2 regions of the Candidatus Clostridium eludens genome follow, and region 1 is predicted to be linked to the other one. Evidence: riboswitches for the same ligand, from Rfam matches in the RefSeq annotation. Region 1 holds a riboswitch; the other holds the start of a gene.
The links. Region 1 has a riboswitch for S-adenosylmethionine ahead of metK (methionine adenosyltransferase). Riboswitches for the same ligand answer to the same signal wherever they lie in the genome.
Positions count from the first base shown of each region.

Region 2: another riboswitch for S-adenosylmethionine. It lies ahead of ACJDU8_RS16680 (DUF2325 domain-containing protein); the one in region 1 lies ahead of metK (methionine adenosyltransferase).

Region 1 covers NZ_JBJHZX010000030.1:24,683-32,293, reverse strand. The annotation lists gene metA (homoserine O-acetyltransferase MetA) at 1-824, shown strand, start outside; gene ACJDU8_RS17970 (trans-sulfuration enzyme family protein) at 896-2,074, opposite strand; gene metK (methionine adenosyltransferase) at 2,175-3,383, opposite strand; SAM riboswitch class I at 3,569-3,682, opposite strand; gene ACJDU8_RS17960 (glutamine synthetase family protein) at 3,810-5,108, opposite strand; gene ACJDU8_RS17955 (APC family permease) at 5,218-6,357, opposite strand; gene ACJDU8_RS17950 (APC family permease) at 6,270-6,665, opposite strand; gene ACJDU8_RS17945 (TetR/AcrR family transcriptional regulator) at 6,736-7,347, opposite strand; gene ACJDU8_RS17940 (type 1 glutamine amidotransferase) at 7,414-7,611, opposite strand, start outside.
Region 2 covers NZ_JBJHZX010000026.1:60,789-68,399, forward strand. The annotation lists gene ACJDU8_RS16660 (MFS transporter) at 1-623, opposite strand, end outside; gene ACJDU8_RS16665 (peptidylprolyl isomerase) at 740-1,264, opposite strand; gene ACJDU8_RS16670 (M3 family oligoendopeptidase) at 1,447-3,141, shown strand; gene ACJDU8_RS16675 (YopX family protein) at 3,229-3,588, opposite strand; gene ACJDU8_RS16680 (DUF2325 domain-containing protein) at 3,745-4,029, opposite strand; SAM riboswitch class I at 4,197-4,309, opposite strand; gene ACJDU8_RS16685 (DEAD/DEAH box helicase) at 4,582-6,687, opposite strand; gene ACJDU8_RS16690 (ATP-binding protein) at 6,687-7,611, opposite strand, start outside.

The DNA.
Region 1 (7,611 bases):
AAGATATACGACCACTTAATATAGTTATATTGAATTTAATGCCCCTTAAAACTGTTACTGAAATACAGCTTTTAAGACTACTTAGTAATTCACCGCTACAAGTTGATATAACTTTAATGTATTCAAAATCTCATAGTTCAAAAAACACTGCTGAAGAATATCTTATTAAATACTATGAAACTTTCGAAGAAATAAAAAACAGAAGATTTGACGGTATGATAATAACAGGTGCACCTGTAGAGAAACTTGAATTTGAAGATGTTGATTATTGGGAAGAATTAACTGAAATTATGGATTGGAGTACTACAAATGTTTATTCAACTTTATATATATGCTGGGGCTCTCAAGCAGGACTTTACCATCACTTTAAAATTCCAAAATATATTCTCAATAAAAAATTATCTGGTGTTTTCTCTCATACTGTTAACAGGGCTAATACTAAACTTTTTAGAGGTTTCGATGATGTATTTTCTGCACCACATTCTAGGTATACCTTTGTAAAAAGGGAGGACATCGAAAAAGTTCATGAACTAGAAATACTTTCTGAGTCAAAAGAAGCCGGTGTCTATATAGTGTCAACAAAAGGTGGCCGCCAAATCTTTGTTACGGGACATCCTGAATATGATACTTTAACATTAAAATCTGAATACGAAAGAGATATTGGACAAAATTTACCTATAGATATACCCCAAAATTATTTTCCCGACAATGACATAAGTAAACAACCAGTGGCAAATTGGAAAAGTCATTCCAACCTGTTGTTTTTAAACTGGCTTAACTACTACGTATATCAGGAAACACCTTATGATTTAAACAAACTTTAGCAGTATTTACAATAAAGTAAAAATAAAAAAGGCATTCATGCCTTTTTAATATTTACTTCAGATATAAAATTCTATAACCCACACTTTTCTAATGCTTGCTTTAAATCCCAAATAATGTCACCAGCACTTTCTAATCCTATGCTAAATCTAATATATCCTCCTCTAAATTCCTCTGGATAAAAATTAATCCGTTCATCGTTTGGACCGGTGTAAACAATTAAGCTTTCATCATGACCCAGAGAAACAGCTTGAATGATTAGCTTGAGAGAATTAATGAATTTATTATGGGTTTCAACGTCTGCTTTAAGTCCAAAAGAAATAATTCCTGAATACATCTTCATCTGTTTTTTAGCAATTTCATGCTGTGGATGGCTCTCTAGTCCAGGATATGCTACAAACTTTATTGATGGATTTGATTCTAAATACCTGGCAACCTCAAGTGCAGTTTCACTATGCTGTTTCATACGCAGAGGAAGTGTTACAACTCCACGCATAATCAACCATGCATTAAACGGACTTATAGCCCCCCCAAGATTAACCATTGCCTCGCGCTTTATTCTGTCCACAAGCTCCTTTTTTCCAATTACTGCACCTCCCATAGCATCTCCATGTCCATTTATATATTTTGTTAAACTATGTATAACAAGATCAGCTCCAAGCTGTAGAGGATTCTGTAAAAATGGAGATGCAAAAGTGCTGTCAACGCTTAATAAAGCTCCAATAGATTTTGCAATCTTAGCTATTTCCTCAATATCACTTACTTTAGTAGTAGGATTTCCTGGAGTCTCAATATGAATAAGCTTTGTATTTGGTCGTATTGCTTTTTTTATCTCTTCTAAATTAGAAGTATCTACAAGGCTTGCTTCTATTCCATATTTATCTGGTAAATATTCATTTAATAACCTATAAACTGCTATATAAGATACATTAGAACAAATCACATGCGCTTCCTTATTTAGAAAGGTAAAGAATACACCCGCCAGTGCAGCAACACCACTTGCAAGTACTACACAATCTTCTCCCCCTTCAAGAGACGCTAACTTTTCCTGAAGATATACCTGGTTGGCAGACATATTCCTGGTATAAAGCAGCTGATTTGCATCACTCCAATTTATAGAAGATGCATCTTCTGGGAGTCTGTAACAATTTGCCATAGTTATAGGACGTCTAATGGCTCCTGTTTCCTTGTCAATTCCGTTCCCTACATGAACACATCTAGTTATAAAATCACTTTTTTCTTCATTAATCATTTTTATATCTTCCCTCCAATTTATTTTATCATTGCATAATACTGCTTGAGGCAGTATTATGCAACTTAATAGTAGTTATTTTTAAAATCTCCACACATAATTAAAGACTGTTAACTAAGATTTTTTGACTTCGATAAATATTTTTTATTTCATCAACTTTATTAAGTCTTTCCCAAGGGGCATCTATATCATCTCTCCCAAAGTGTCCATATGCAGCAGTATTTTTATATATAGGTCTTTTTAAATCAAGATCCCTTATAATGGCCGCTGGCCTTAGATCAAATAGTTTATTTATAATTTCCACTATTTGGTCATCATTTACCACTTTACCTGTACCAAAAGTATCTACACTTATGGATACAGGTGCTGCCACACCTATAGCATAGGCTATTTCTATTTCAATTTTATCCGCTATACCAGCAGCTACTAAATTTTTTGCCACCCACCTTGCTGCATAAGCCCCTGATCTATCCACCTTAGTTGGATCTTTTCCTGAAAATGCCCCGCCGCCATGTCTTCCATATCCTCCATAGCTATCAACTATTATTTTTCTTCCTGTAAGACCAGAATCTGCCTCTGGCCCTCCTTTTACAAACCTGCCAGTAGGATTAACTAAATATTTTGTATCTGAATCCAGCAGCCATTTAGGTATTGCTGCTTTAACAACCTTATCGATTATGTCCTTTTCAATTCTATCATGACTTATATTATCCTTATGTTGAGAAGATACAAGTATAGTGTCTACCCTTATAGGTCTACCTCGTTCATACTCTACTGTAACTTGTGTCTTTCCATCAGGACCTAAATATGGAATTATACCATCCTTTCTTACTTCTGCAAGTTGTTTTGAAAGCTTGTGTGCCAACACTATGGGAAGAGGTAAATATTCCGGTGTTTCATTTGTTGCAAATCCAAATATTATTCCCTGATCCCCTGCTCCAATTGAGTCAATACTGTCTTTTTCACCACTCCTAGATTCTAATGAGTCATCCACGCCAAGTGCAATATCTGAGGATTGTTCATCTATAGATGTTATTATAGCGCACCTATCTGCATCAAACCCAAATCTTGAATTACTATATCCTATGTCACTTATGGTTTTCCTCACTATTTTAGGTATATCTATATGAGCTTTAGTTGATATTTCACCTACTAGAATTACAATCCCTGTATTTACAACTGTTTCGCAGGCAACTCTTCCATTGTTATCCTGCTCAATAATTGCATCTAATATTGCATCTGATATTTGATCACAAATTTTGTCTGGATGTCCTTCTGTAACAGATTCTGATGTAAATAATCTACTCATTTTATTACCTCCAATTCATTCTTTATAATTAAATACCGAGTCAATTCTATATATATTTCTTTTATCTGGTTGAATTTTCAACTTGACTAATATCTATATCTCATATCATAAATTTACCAATTTTTTATTAAGTCAAAATAAAAAACTTCCTGTGAAGAAACTTCAGGAAGTTTATATCCTCTCGTCTCTTATCTCTCAGGTTCTGCATAAATTACCTGCTGGAATTAGCACCATAGAATATAAATAATTCTGGTTGCCGGACATCATAGGGCCAGTCCCTCCGTCTCTCTTGATAAGAAATCTATATTTAATTAACTCATTTTTACTTATATACACTATATAACCTTTAAAATATTTTGTCAATATAAAATTTAAATACATTGAACTTTTTATAAAATATCGTATATATTTTTTAAGAAGCATAAATTAACTATATTCAAAATATCTATTAAACTCCCAATCTGTAACAGCTTCTTCATAAAGACGAACTTCATTTCTTCCAATTGATAAAAAAAGTTTTACAAATTCCTCCCCAAAATACTTTTTAGCTGCTTCACTTTTTTCAAGTTTACTTAAAGCTTGCTCTAAATTTTTAGGTAGAGGTCTTTCAGTAATTAAATATGCATCATCAGAAGCCTCTTCATGTAGATTAAGTTCATTTTCCAATCCATATAATCCTCCTGCAAGACTAGCTGCAATTACTAAATATGGATTTGCATCTGCAGATCCCACTCTTTGCTCCAATCTACTGCCTTTTCCATTACTAAGCAGTGAACGAACAGCTGCTGTTCTATTGTCATGTCCCCAGGATTCATTAACAGGTGCAAATGAATATTTACTGAATCTTTTATATGAATTAATGGATGGAGATGTAAATGCCATAAATTCACTTGAAGTATTCGTTAATCCTGCAAGATATTGATTTGCAATTTTTTTATTATGTTGAAACACATTCTTTTTAAACTCTAAATCCCATAGGCTCTGGTGAACATGAAATCCACTTCCAGATTCTTCAGTCCAGGGTTTTGCCATAAATGTTGCATAAAGACCATGCTTTCTTGCTACTTCCTTAACTATACTTTTTAGTATTACAGCCTTATCTGCAACATCTAAAGCATCACCATATTCAATTATTATTTCAACTTGTGCAGGTCCATATTCCATATGAGTAGCTTCAAGTTTTATACCAATGTCTTCTAGATTATTACGCATTTCTCCAAGAATATGTTCTAACTCTAATCCTTTACTTAGGGAATAGGAATGAATTCCTTGGTGCAACTTCTGTTTCTCATTATCAAGTAAATAAAACTCCAATTCTATCCCTATTAGAGGCCTGTACTCAAGCTGTTCATATCTAATAACAAGTTGTTTAAGTATTTCTCTAGGTGCACATTTAAAGATTTCCCCATTTTCTTCATAAATTTCACCAAATACAAAGGCACTGCCTTTTCTCCATGGGATCTCCCTAAATGTTGATAGTATGGGTTTTACTATTACGTCAGGGCATCCTGTATTAAAATCAGTAATTTCCACTCCTTCAAAAAGATTACCTTGTATATCCCATCCTAGAGAAGCTCTGCATACTCCAAAACCACTTTCATAATTTTTTAAAAAACTTTCCACAGGAATCATTTTTGCTCCTAATATTCCAAGGGTATCAGCATGTACCACTTCTACAGTACGTATAGCTTTTTCTTTAATTGTTTTTTTCAATTCCTCTATCAAATTTATCTACCTCCTTACTCAATATTATTTCTCCCCAAATACATATATTTAAGTATTTTCTATAAACAAAAAATCATTAACTTTTTCACTACTTATTCTTAAAAGTACATCATATTACACTTTTCTTTCTATCAACTTTAAACTGTTCATTAACATCTTTTACGTTAATCTCAATATCAGAAACCAAATTAGGATTTTTAGCCTTACATATAACAAACCAGATGGCACCAACGGTTAACCATACTAGAAACACAAATGGAAAAATACTATACGGATACGCCGGAAGTGGATATACGCTTCCTACAATAGGAATCAAAAGTATAACAAATGTTACTACAGAAATTGCTATATGCTTAGGCTTCAGTTCTTTTTCTTTATACAAATATACTGGTGCCGCTATTGTAACAAGTAAATAGTTAAAAAGAAAACCGAAGGTGGCAATTGTCCCCAGCCAACCATAAATATCAAATATTCCATTATGAAAGCATATTAAAATTATTGGAATTACCGCAGCAATTAGCGAAATTAACGCAATTGATATATGAGGTGTTTTATTATTCTTGTGAACATTTCCCATAGAAGAGTTTACTATGCCGTGTCTACCTATGGAAAATAACACTCTAGCACCTGCATTGGCACAAGCTAAAAAGCTGGCCCAAAAGCTAAATAAAGTTCCTAAAGAAATAATCACTCCAAAAAAACCAACTGAATTCAAATTTGCAAAAGTAGTAAGAGGTGCTGCTGCTTCGTTTAATTTAACGCTACTTCCAATATATCCGAGGACTTCTATGTATGCAAATATAACAAAGAAAATCCCTACTATAGACGAACTAACTAATACTGCCTTAGGAATTGTACGTAATGGCCTTTTTGCTTCTTCCCCAAGGGATGCTGCACTTTCAAAGCCAACATAACTAAAAAATGCAATTACAAGTCCTATCCTAATGCTTGCAGGTGAAACATCCTTAAGTGTTAATTGTTCCAAATCTATTTTCAAACCACTATGAATTACTACAATAATACCTAAAATAGATATAGATATTATTGAGATAGCCTCTAATACCAGAGTAAGTTTTGCTGACAATTTTATGTCTTTATATGCCACGTACCATGCAGTGACTGCACCAACTATACCTAATATAACAAGTGGAACATTAATCCCTAAATACTGAAGCAGCACATTGGGAAATTTATGAACCCACTTAAAACCGCACTTGTAGTAAGTCCATATGCCAACAAAAGTGCCCACCCTGATATAAAACCAACTGCAGGCCCAAGTCCGCTTACAATATATGTGTACAGAGACCCCGAGGATGCAGCTCTTGATGTAAACTGATTTAAATTTATAGCTACAAATAATATTGCTATAAGTGCAAAAGCATATGCAAGCCAGGTTCCATTACCTGCAGTGCCATAAACCAGAGGTATAACAAATGCTAAAGACGCAGTAGGTGCAATACTACCAATAGATTGGGCTAGAATTTCAACAAATGATAAATATTCTGATCTTAGCCCTACTTTATTTTCTTGTAAACTACTTTTTTCAATATTACTCATATCAATTCCTCCTCACGTTAATTTGATTAGTTTTAATATTTTTATATATGATGGAAAAGAGAGTGAATAATTACTCTCTTTTGTGACAAACTGTTTTTAAAGCACTTTTTAATGATTCAATTGTTAAATTCAGTTTATCTTCATTTGACAAAATTGTATTTTTAGAACAAAAAAATGCATTCATTCTCTTGCTGTGGTATTCTGAAACTAAGGAATATGCAAAAAGTGTAATATAATTATCAATTAAATAAGCTGCTATTTCATCTTTTATATTTTTATCTATGTCTCCACGCTTTTTGCTCTCTTTGACCATTTTAATAGTATAAATACTGGTAGCTTTTCTCAGTTTTTCAGATGACTTGGTTGCAAATCTTTTCATTGAGCTAGAACCTAAATCACAATAAATAGAAATATAATCAGGATAATCTTCAATCAATTTTTCAATTCCCTTTAATAAATTATAAACATCATCATATAGAAATTTTGAGTTTTCTATATTTGCCTTATAAACTTTCACTTCTAGTATATCTGTAATATAATCTAAAACTGAAAAAAATAATGATTCCTTATTTTTAAAATATTTATAAAGCGCCCCATTAGAAATGCCTGCCTCTTTGCATATATTGTTTATAGTTGCATGATAATATCCTTCTTCTGCAAATACACTAGCAGCTGCATTCAAAATATATCTCTGTTTTTCTCTAGATAACTGTTTAAAAGTTTTTAAAATAACTCTTTCCTCCTTTTTCTATTTTATTGAAAGCCATTTTAGTGAATTATCCATTAATTTCTTAAACAAACCATATGTACTCGGAAATACATCTGTTTGTTTTATTAAATCAACTTTTTTTGACATATATTCTTCTCCAAAACAAGCTTCATCATTAAAAGTTTTAAGTAATATTTTAATATTTTCTAATGTATATTCAGGATGAAATTGAAAACC
Region 2 (7,611 bases), on a different contig from region 1:
TTCATATCTATAAAATAACCATTGGTCTGTTTTTCTAATGCTTTATTATGAGCAGGAACGTGTAAAAATAAAATTAACATAAAAATTGCTATAGCTGCAGTTACAACATCTATAAAAAATATTACCTCTATTGTGGCTATAGTAAGAAGTGCTCCACTAATCATAGGAGATATCAACATAACAATTGATTGTATACTTCCATTTGTGGCATTAACTTTAGTGAGTTTACTTTCAGGTACAAGCTGAGGAATAAATGCACCTATTGCTGGAGTTTGAACAGCCGTTCCAAGAGCTCTTATGGCAGATATAACAAAGAGCAGCCACACTGCATCATATCCCAAGAGAAATAATATGGCCAGTACAAGCGTTGATATTGCAATAAAAGAATCCGATAAAATAATTAATATTTTTCTATTATACCTGTCAGCCCATACTCCTGCAAAAGGAGAAAGAAAAAATGTAGGGAGAAAACCGCTGACAATGGATATGGTCATCATAATTCCAGATTGTGTTTTTAATGTAATAAACCATATAATTGCATATTGAACTAAGGACGTTCCAAAAAGGGATATAGTCTGACTAGCCAAAAAAAGTATTATGTTCTTTTCCCAATTTCTATTCATATATAGCTTTCACTCCCATCATATTTAATCATAGACTTATAAAAAAATAGCAGTCTCAACTGACAATTGAGTGCTACTATTTTTAATATTTTTCACCATAACATTATTCTATAAGTTTAATCATCTATTTTTTGAGGTTCATCATATTTTTCGCCAAAAGTTTCTACAGTTACACTTTTCATCTTTTGATCTTCATAAGGTTTATCATCATAATCTCTTTTCTGTAATACTATTTCATCTACTTCTTCAATGCCCTCTGTAACTTTCCCGAAAGCAGCATACTGTCCGTCAAGGTGAGGTGCATTATCTGCCATTATAAAAAATTGTGAACCTGCAGAATCAGGAGCCATAGTTCTAGCCATGGAAATTACCCCTTTTTCATGCTTCAAATTGTTTTTAAAGTTATTAGATGAAAACTCACCTTTAATTGAGTAACCCGGTCCTCCCATTCCTGTACCTTCAGGGTCTCCTCCCTGAATCATAAATCCCGGTATAACCCTGTGAAAAATTGTACCATTATAAAATCCTTTTTCTACTAACGATATAAAATTATTTACTGTATTAGGTGCAGCATCTGGATAAAGTTCTATTTTCATCAGCTTACCATTTTCCATTTCAATTGTAACTATAGGATTTTTCATTCTTTTCCCTTCTTTCTATAATATGTAATACAGCATATGCCGCATTTATACAATAAACTTTATCAAAACCGCTGTCAAGTAAATAATTTTCTTTGTTCCAATGAAATATGAAATTATTTATTTTGAAAATTAATCCATTTATATTATAATATTAGTAAATTTAAACATATTGGAGGTATATTATGAAATTTAGTGAATTCAAATACGAAAGACCAGACTACAATGAAATCAAAAAGTCCATTAACTCTCTTGTGGATAAACTAAAATTAGCTGACAGCTGCGAAAAACAGTTTGAATGCATAAATGGTATAAATGACATAAGAAATCACCTGCAGACTATGGGAACTCTGGTTCAAATAAGACACAGCATAAATACAAAGGATAAATATTATGACGAAGAGAAAAGCTATTGGGATGAATATTCCCCTCTATACGACGAACTTGATTTTACATTTTACAAAGAATTGATTCAATCAAAATTCAGAAAAGAATTGGAAGAAAAACTAGGAAGGCAATTTTTCACCCTAGCTGAATTTTCTTTAAAATCTTTTTCACCGGAGGTGATAAAAGACCTTCAACTTGAAAATAAATTGTCATCAGAATATACCAAACTGCTGGCTTCTGCAAAAATTCCCTTTATGGGTGAAATAAAAAACCTATCCGGTCTCACACCTTTTATGCAGAGTAAAGATAGACAAATAAGAAAAAATGCTTCAGATGCCAAATATAAATTCTTTTCAGATAACGAAGGTGAAATTGACAGAATATATGATGATTTAGTAAAGGTGAGAACCAGAATAGCACAAAAATTGGGATTCAAAAACTTTGTGGAACTAGGTTATATAAGAATGAAAAGAAGTGATTACACTCCTGAAATGGTGGCTAAATTCAGAAATCAGGTGGAAAAGTACCTTGTACCTGCTGCTTCAAAGCTCTATGATAGGCAGTTAGAGAGATTGGAACTTAACACCCTTACCTATTATGATGAAAAATTTGAATTTACAACGGGAAATGCCAAACCAAAAGGCAGTCCAGAATGGATAGTTTCAAACGCCAGTGAAATGTACTCTGAGTTATCTTCGGAAACCGGGGAATTTTTCAAATTCATGCTGGAGGAAGAACTTTTAGATTTAGTAACTAAAGAGAACAAGGCCGGAGGTGGATACTGCACCTACATCCCCGATTATAAGGCACCTTTTATATTTTCAAATTTTAACGGCACTTCAGGGGATGTAGATGTTTTAACACATGAAGCCGGTCATGCCTTTCAGACGTATCTATCCAGGTGGATTGAAATTCCTGAGTGCATATTTCCAACCTATGAGAGCTGTGAAATACATTCCATGAGTATGGAGTTTTTCACCTGGCCCTGGATGAATCTATTCTTCCAAGAAGATGCAGATAAATATAGGTTTGCCCATCTTGAAAGTGCTGTGAAATTCATACCTTACGGAGTTACAGTAGATGAATTTCAACACTATGTATATGAAAACCCAGAGGTAAGTCCTGAGGATAGAAAGAGAGCTTGGAGAGCCATAGAGAAAAAATATCTGCCTCATAAGAATTATACTGGATGTGATTTTCTGGAAAGCGGAGGATGGTGGTTTCAGCAGTCCCATATATTCAATGTACCTTTTTACTATATAGATTACACTCTGGCACAGATATGCGCCCTTCAATTCTGGAAAAAAGCAGTGGATAATAGAAAATCTGCCTGGGAAGATTATATAAAAATATGCCATGTTGGAGGAACCAAGTCCTTTTTGGAGCTTGTGGAAATTGCTAATCTTAGATCCCCTTTCCAAGATGGATGCATAAGTTCAATTATAGAGCCTATCAATAATTGGTTCAATTCAATAGATGATAAAAAACTATAATTCAGACTTGTATATTTGATTAAACTTCCAGAATAAATTTTGTTCTGGAAGTTTATCACTATTTGACTATTAATTGTTCACTTATTACTATGAAAAAATATTACCAATAACAATAGCATTTTCATTAATCATCTGAATGTATAAATACTCGTTTTCCACATAGAAGCCATATAATTCCGTATCTTCACTTAGTTCCCCACATTCACCTATGAATTTTCCAAAAGAACATCTGCCAAATTTAACCGGAAGCTTTGGAGAACTTTTTTCATTATTTATTCCTATAATATCTCCTTCAAAAATTTCTACACCATTTTTATCCTTTAGTCCTGTAAATTCTGTAACTACAAACCTATCTTTATGGTTTGAATACTCTTTTGGATATGGGTTATTACTTATATAGAAACAATTATCTTCTTTATCCCAAATTCTAAATTTAAATTTTCTCATTTGATACCTCCTCATTATTGACTAGTTATTTTTGTGAAGATTTTTCACTGCTTTTTTTAATTAAATATCCAATACATACTGTAAATATATATTACTAAGTAGAACACTTAGTGTCTCAGTTTTTATAGAATATTTTAGATTGTACATATTTTTCATTTAATCAGTAAGTATATTTTTAATATTTGCTTGAATACATATCCATGAACGTTTTGAAAACATAACTAAAGTATGATTTTTTTTAGATTGTTTTTTTATTATTTTAGTCATGTTATGTCCTACAAAATCTGTAAGTACCAACACTAGATCCGTATTTTTAGGAATTTCTATTTTCTTATCCCCTTTTTTTCTACCTGTAATGTGGTTAACTTTATTAATTCCGTATTTATCTAGATTATCTTTAATGTTGTCAAGTCTGTCTCCTCCTACAATTAAAATATTCATAAAAATCTCTCCTCTTTAATAATATATAAATTTACTGATACTCAATCTCCACCTTGTTTATCTATAAACTTAATTCTAAATACAAGAAAAAGGCTATTTTCCTTATATATAAGAAAAATAGCCTCTATTAGCAAATAACATAACTTAATTTAATAAGACTTCTACTTTTCTTATCTTTCAGAGTATATAGTACACTCTGCAGGAATTGACACCGATGCATATAAAAAATGTCGGTTGTCGGGTTTCATAGGGCCTTTCCCTCCACCACTCTTGATAAGAGTATAATAATATATTAAGTTTTTAAGCACTCATTCCAATTATGTATACACCTTATATAATAGTGATTATATTTGCCTGTGTCAATACTAAATTTATAAAATCAGGGCAACGGCTTATAAAGAATAAATTGCATTATTAAACTTTGTCCTATTTATGGTACGGTTCACCATAGCCTACCCATATTATATTTTAGCCAACAAATTTATTATTGCTATTTTATTAAATACTAAATTCACAAATTAGTATCTATTTTCTTCATTCTTATTATAAAACCTAATTGCAATCATGCCCTAAATATATTTTTACTCCTTCTAAATCCAATTTATTTTTAATAATATATTTTATTCTCAAATTATCTGGTAACAGCATCCTATATTTATTAGAGGATAAATATACTTCTACCATTTCTGGATTATCTTTTAAATATAGAAATATTTCATCTTCAGTAAAGTTCTTTTCTATCACTCTACTTATATCTTTCTTTATATCAGGCCCACTTATAAATGTTTTACCATCCTCCAATTTATAATTTACACCTCCATACAACATATTAAGTAAAAGTTGTAGAGTTCTATTTATCTTCGTGCCTTGAAACGTTCTAAGTCCAACTTTATCATTCTTCTCCGTCCATTGAAATTTTTCATACCTTAAATTGTCTTTAGAAAGTTTTGATAGAACTTCTTTTATATTTTTATTATAATCAATCCAATAACTCTCATCTTCCAATATTGTTTTCATTCTATTTCTTATTTCGTTGGTTACATTGCCACTACTCCCTAAAAATACAGGGGGATTTCCATCTAAAGCCTTAGTTACATATATTTTTTTACTTCTCAATTCTATATCTTTTATTTTCCAAATACGTGCCGACAAAAATATATTTACCCCTGTATGTATGCTGGGAGACAGGGGAATTTCACCTATCTTTTTATGACTATTGTAAACAGAAAAATTATTTTCCGTTTCAAAATGGGTAAAAAATTCACTTCCTCTTAAAAGCTTTTCTGTTTCTAAACCTGTTATAGCTTCATTTTCTAAAATCTCTATATAATTCTTTTTTATTAAGTATTCTAATAGCTCAAAGTACTCATCATCTTCTATATCCTGCCAGCATCTAAAACTCCTATTTATATTTTTTAAATCTTCAAAAGACATTCCTGTATTCTCCAAAAGAATAGATATTATTTGATGAGCCAAAACATCATAAGGCTTCACTATAGGATCAAATCTATCTATTATACTCTCTTCATAAAGTGATAGTGCTGCTAACCCTTGCAATAAAGACCATTCATCAGTAGCTATAAAATGCAATATATTTTTTCTTGTAATTCTACCACTTCGTCCCAACCTCTGTCCTAAACTGGCTACAGAATGTGGAGCATTATACTGAACTATACTGTCTACTGAACCTATATCTATTCCTAATTCCAAAGTGGAAGTACAACATATAGTGAATAATTGTCCCCTGCTGCTCTTAGCAAACTTCTCCACGGTCAATCTCATATCCTTACTCACAGAAGAATGATGGGCAAAATATCTAATATCGGAGCCTCTCTCTTTTCCTAATTTACCAAGACCTACAGCTAATCTTTCAACTTCACCTCTTGAATTGGGAAATACCAGCATGGATTCTCTTTGAGAATAATCATAAATTTCTTCCAGTGCCTCTCCTGACTCTTTCTTTATATTTGATTCATAATAACTTTTAGTAGCTTCCAAAGGATTCTTGCTTTTATCAAGCAGTACATCTGTAGCTCTATTGCTTATAAAAAATTTCTTAACTTTTTTATAATCTTCTCCGTTTAAAGTAGCTGACATACCTATGAATCTAGGTTCTTTTTCCATATATAATTTTATTCTTTCTATTAGAGATCTCAATTGCATACCCCTATTACTTTCCAGAAAGCTGTGTATTTCGTCTACTATTATCCATTCCGTTTCCCTAAATAATCCTTTTGCTTCTCCGGGTCTCAGGGCTAACATAGCCTCTATAGATTCCGGGGTTATAAGTAGTATCCCTTTAGGTTCCTTCAAGAGTTTATTCTTTTTTTCCCTAGATGCTTCCCCATGCCAACTTGTAACGGGTATATCTATATAATTGCATAGTTCTAATATCCTCTTAAATTGATCATTTATAAGAGCTATTAAAGGAGATATATACACAATTTTAAGGCCGGAACTCCAGTCCTTTATGGAATTTATGGCTGGCAAAAATGCTGCCTCTGTTTTGCCAGAGGCAGTTGGTGCTGCCAATATTAAATTATGATCCGTATTATGAACATGTTTTATTGAAGCTTCCTGTATTCTTCTCAAACTTTCCCATCCTTCATCATATATATATCTACGTATTTCTTTCTGTAATAAATCAAAACTACTCATTATAAAACCTCAATTTCATCGTCCTTATTATCCTCGTCTTTAGTTACAGGCACAGCTTTTTTACCAAATTTCGCATAGATTATATTTTCAATACTTTTATCTGGATTTTGTCTTATTAAATCTAAAATTTCCAGATAATCTTTGATTACTGCTCGTGGAGTCAAAAATTCAGCCGCTCCAGGTCTGTTCAATTGCTCTTCCATATACATTTTTATATGTTCTGTTTTCATAGATATGTTTTCTTTATAATGGATATTATATATATTGATTAAATCTTCCAACAATGTGTATATTTCTTCAACACTTAAAGGCCTTAATGGTAAAACAGTTCTATTTGTATTCAATAGTTTAGAATCCATACTATATTCTGTTCCCAACCTTCCTTTCAAAGCTCCATAACTAGACATGCCTCGGTTTTCATCAAATACAGTTTTCCTTGTAGAACCAAAATTTACAAACAATCCTCTTGCTTTATTTGATTTACATTCATTAAATATATTTAATATTCTTTCATAATTCCTCTCTCTAGTCCGAGCCAAAGGCAATTTATAGAGATTAACAGCTTCATCAAAATTTACTACAAAACCAGAATATCCCATGTCTGAAAATAATTCTGCCAAATTTTTAATAGCATCATACCAGTTATCGTCATTTACTATTTTTTCAATCCCAAGTTCTCTTTTGGCTTCAGTCTTAGTATCTATGTCTCCACGAATCCATCTTAAAGCCTTTAGTCTTAATACTCTACTGTCTTCTACTATACCTTCATAATATTTTGCAATAGCTTGCCCTAATTCGTAAGATAAGCCAATTGAATTGAAAGAACTGGTAACATTTAATATCTCATTTTCTACAAGTTCCTTATTTTTTGTCATTAATACCTGGTTCATGGGTATACCTTCTTTTTCAGAAACATCCATAACA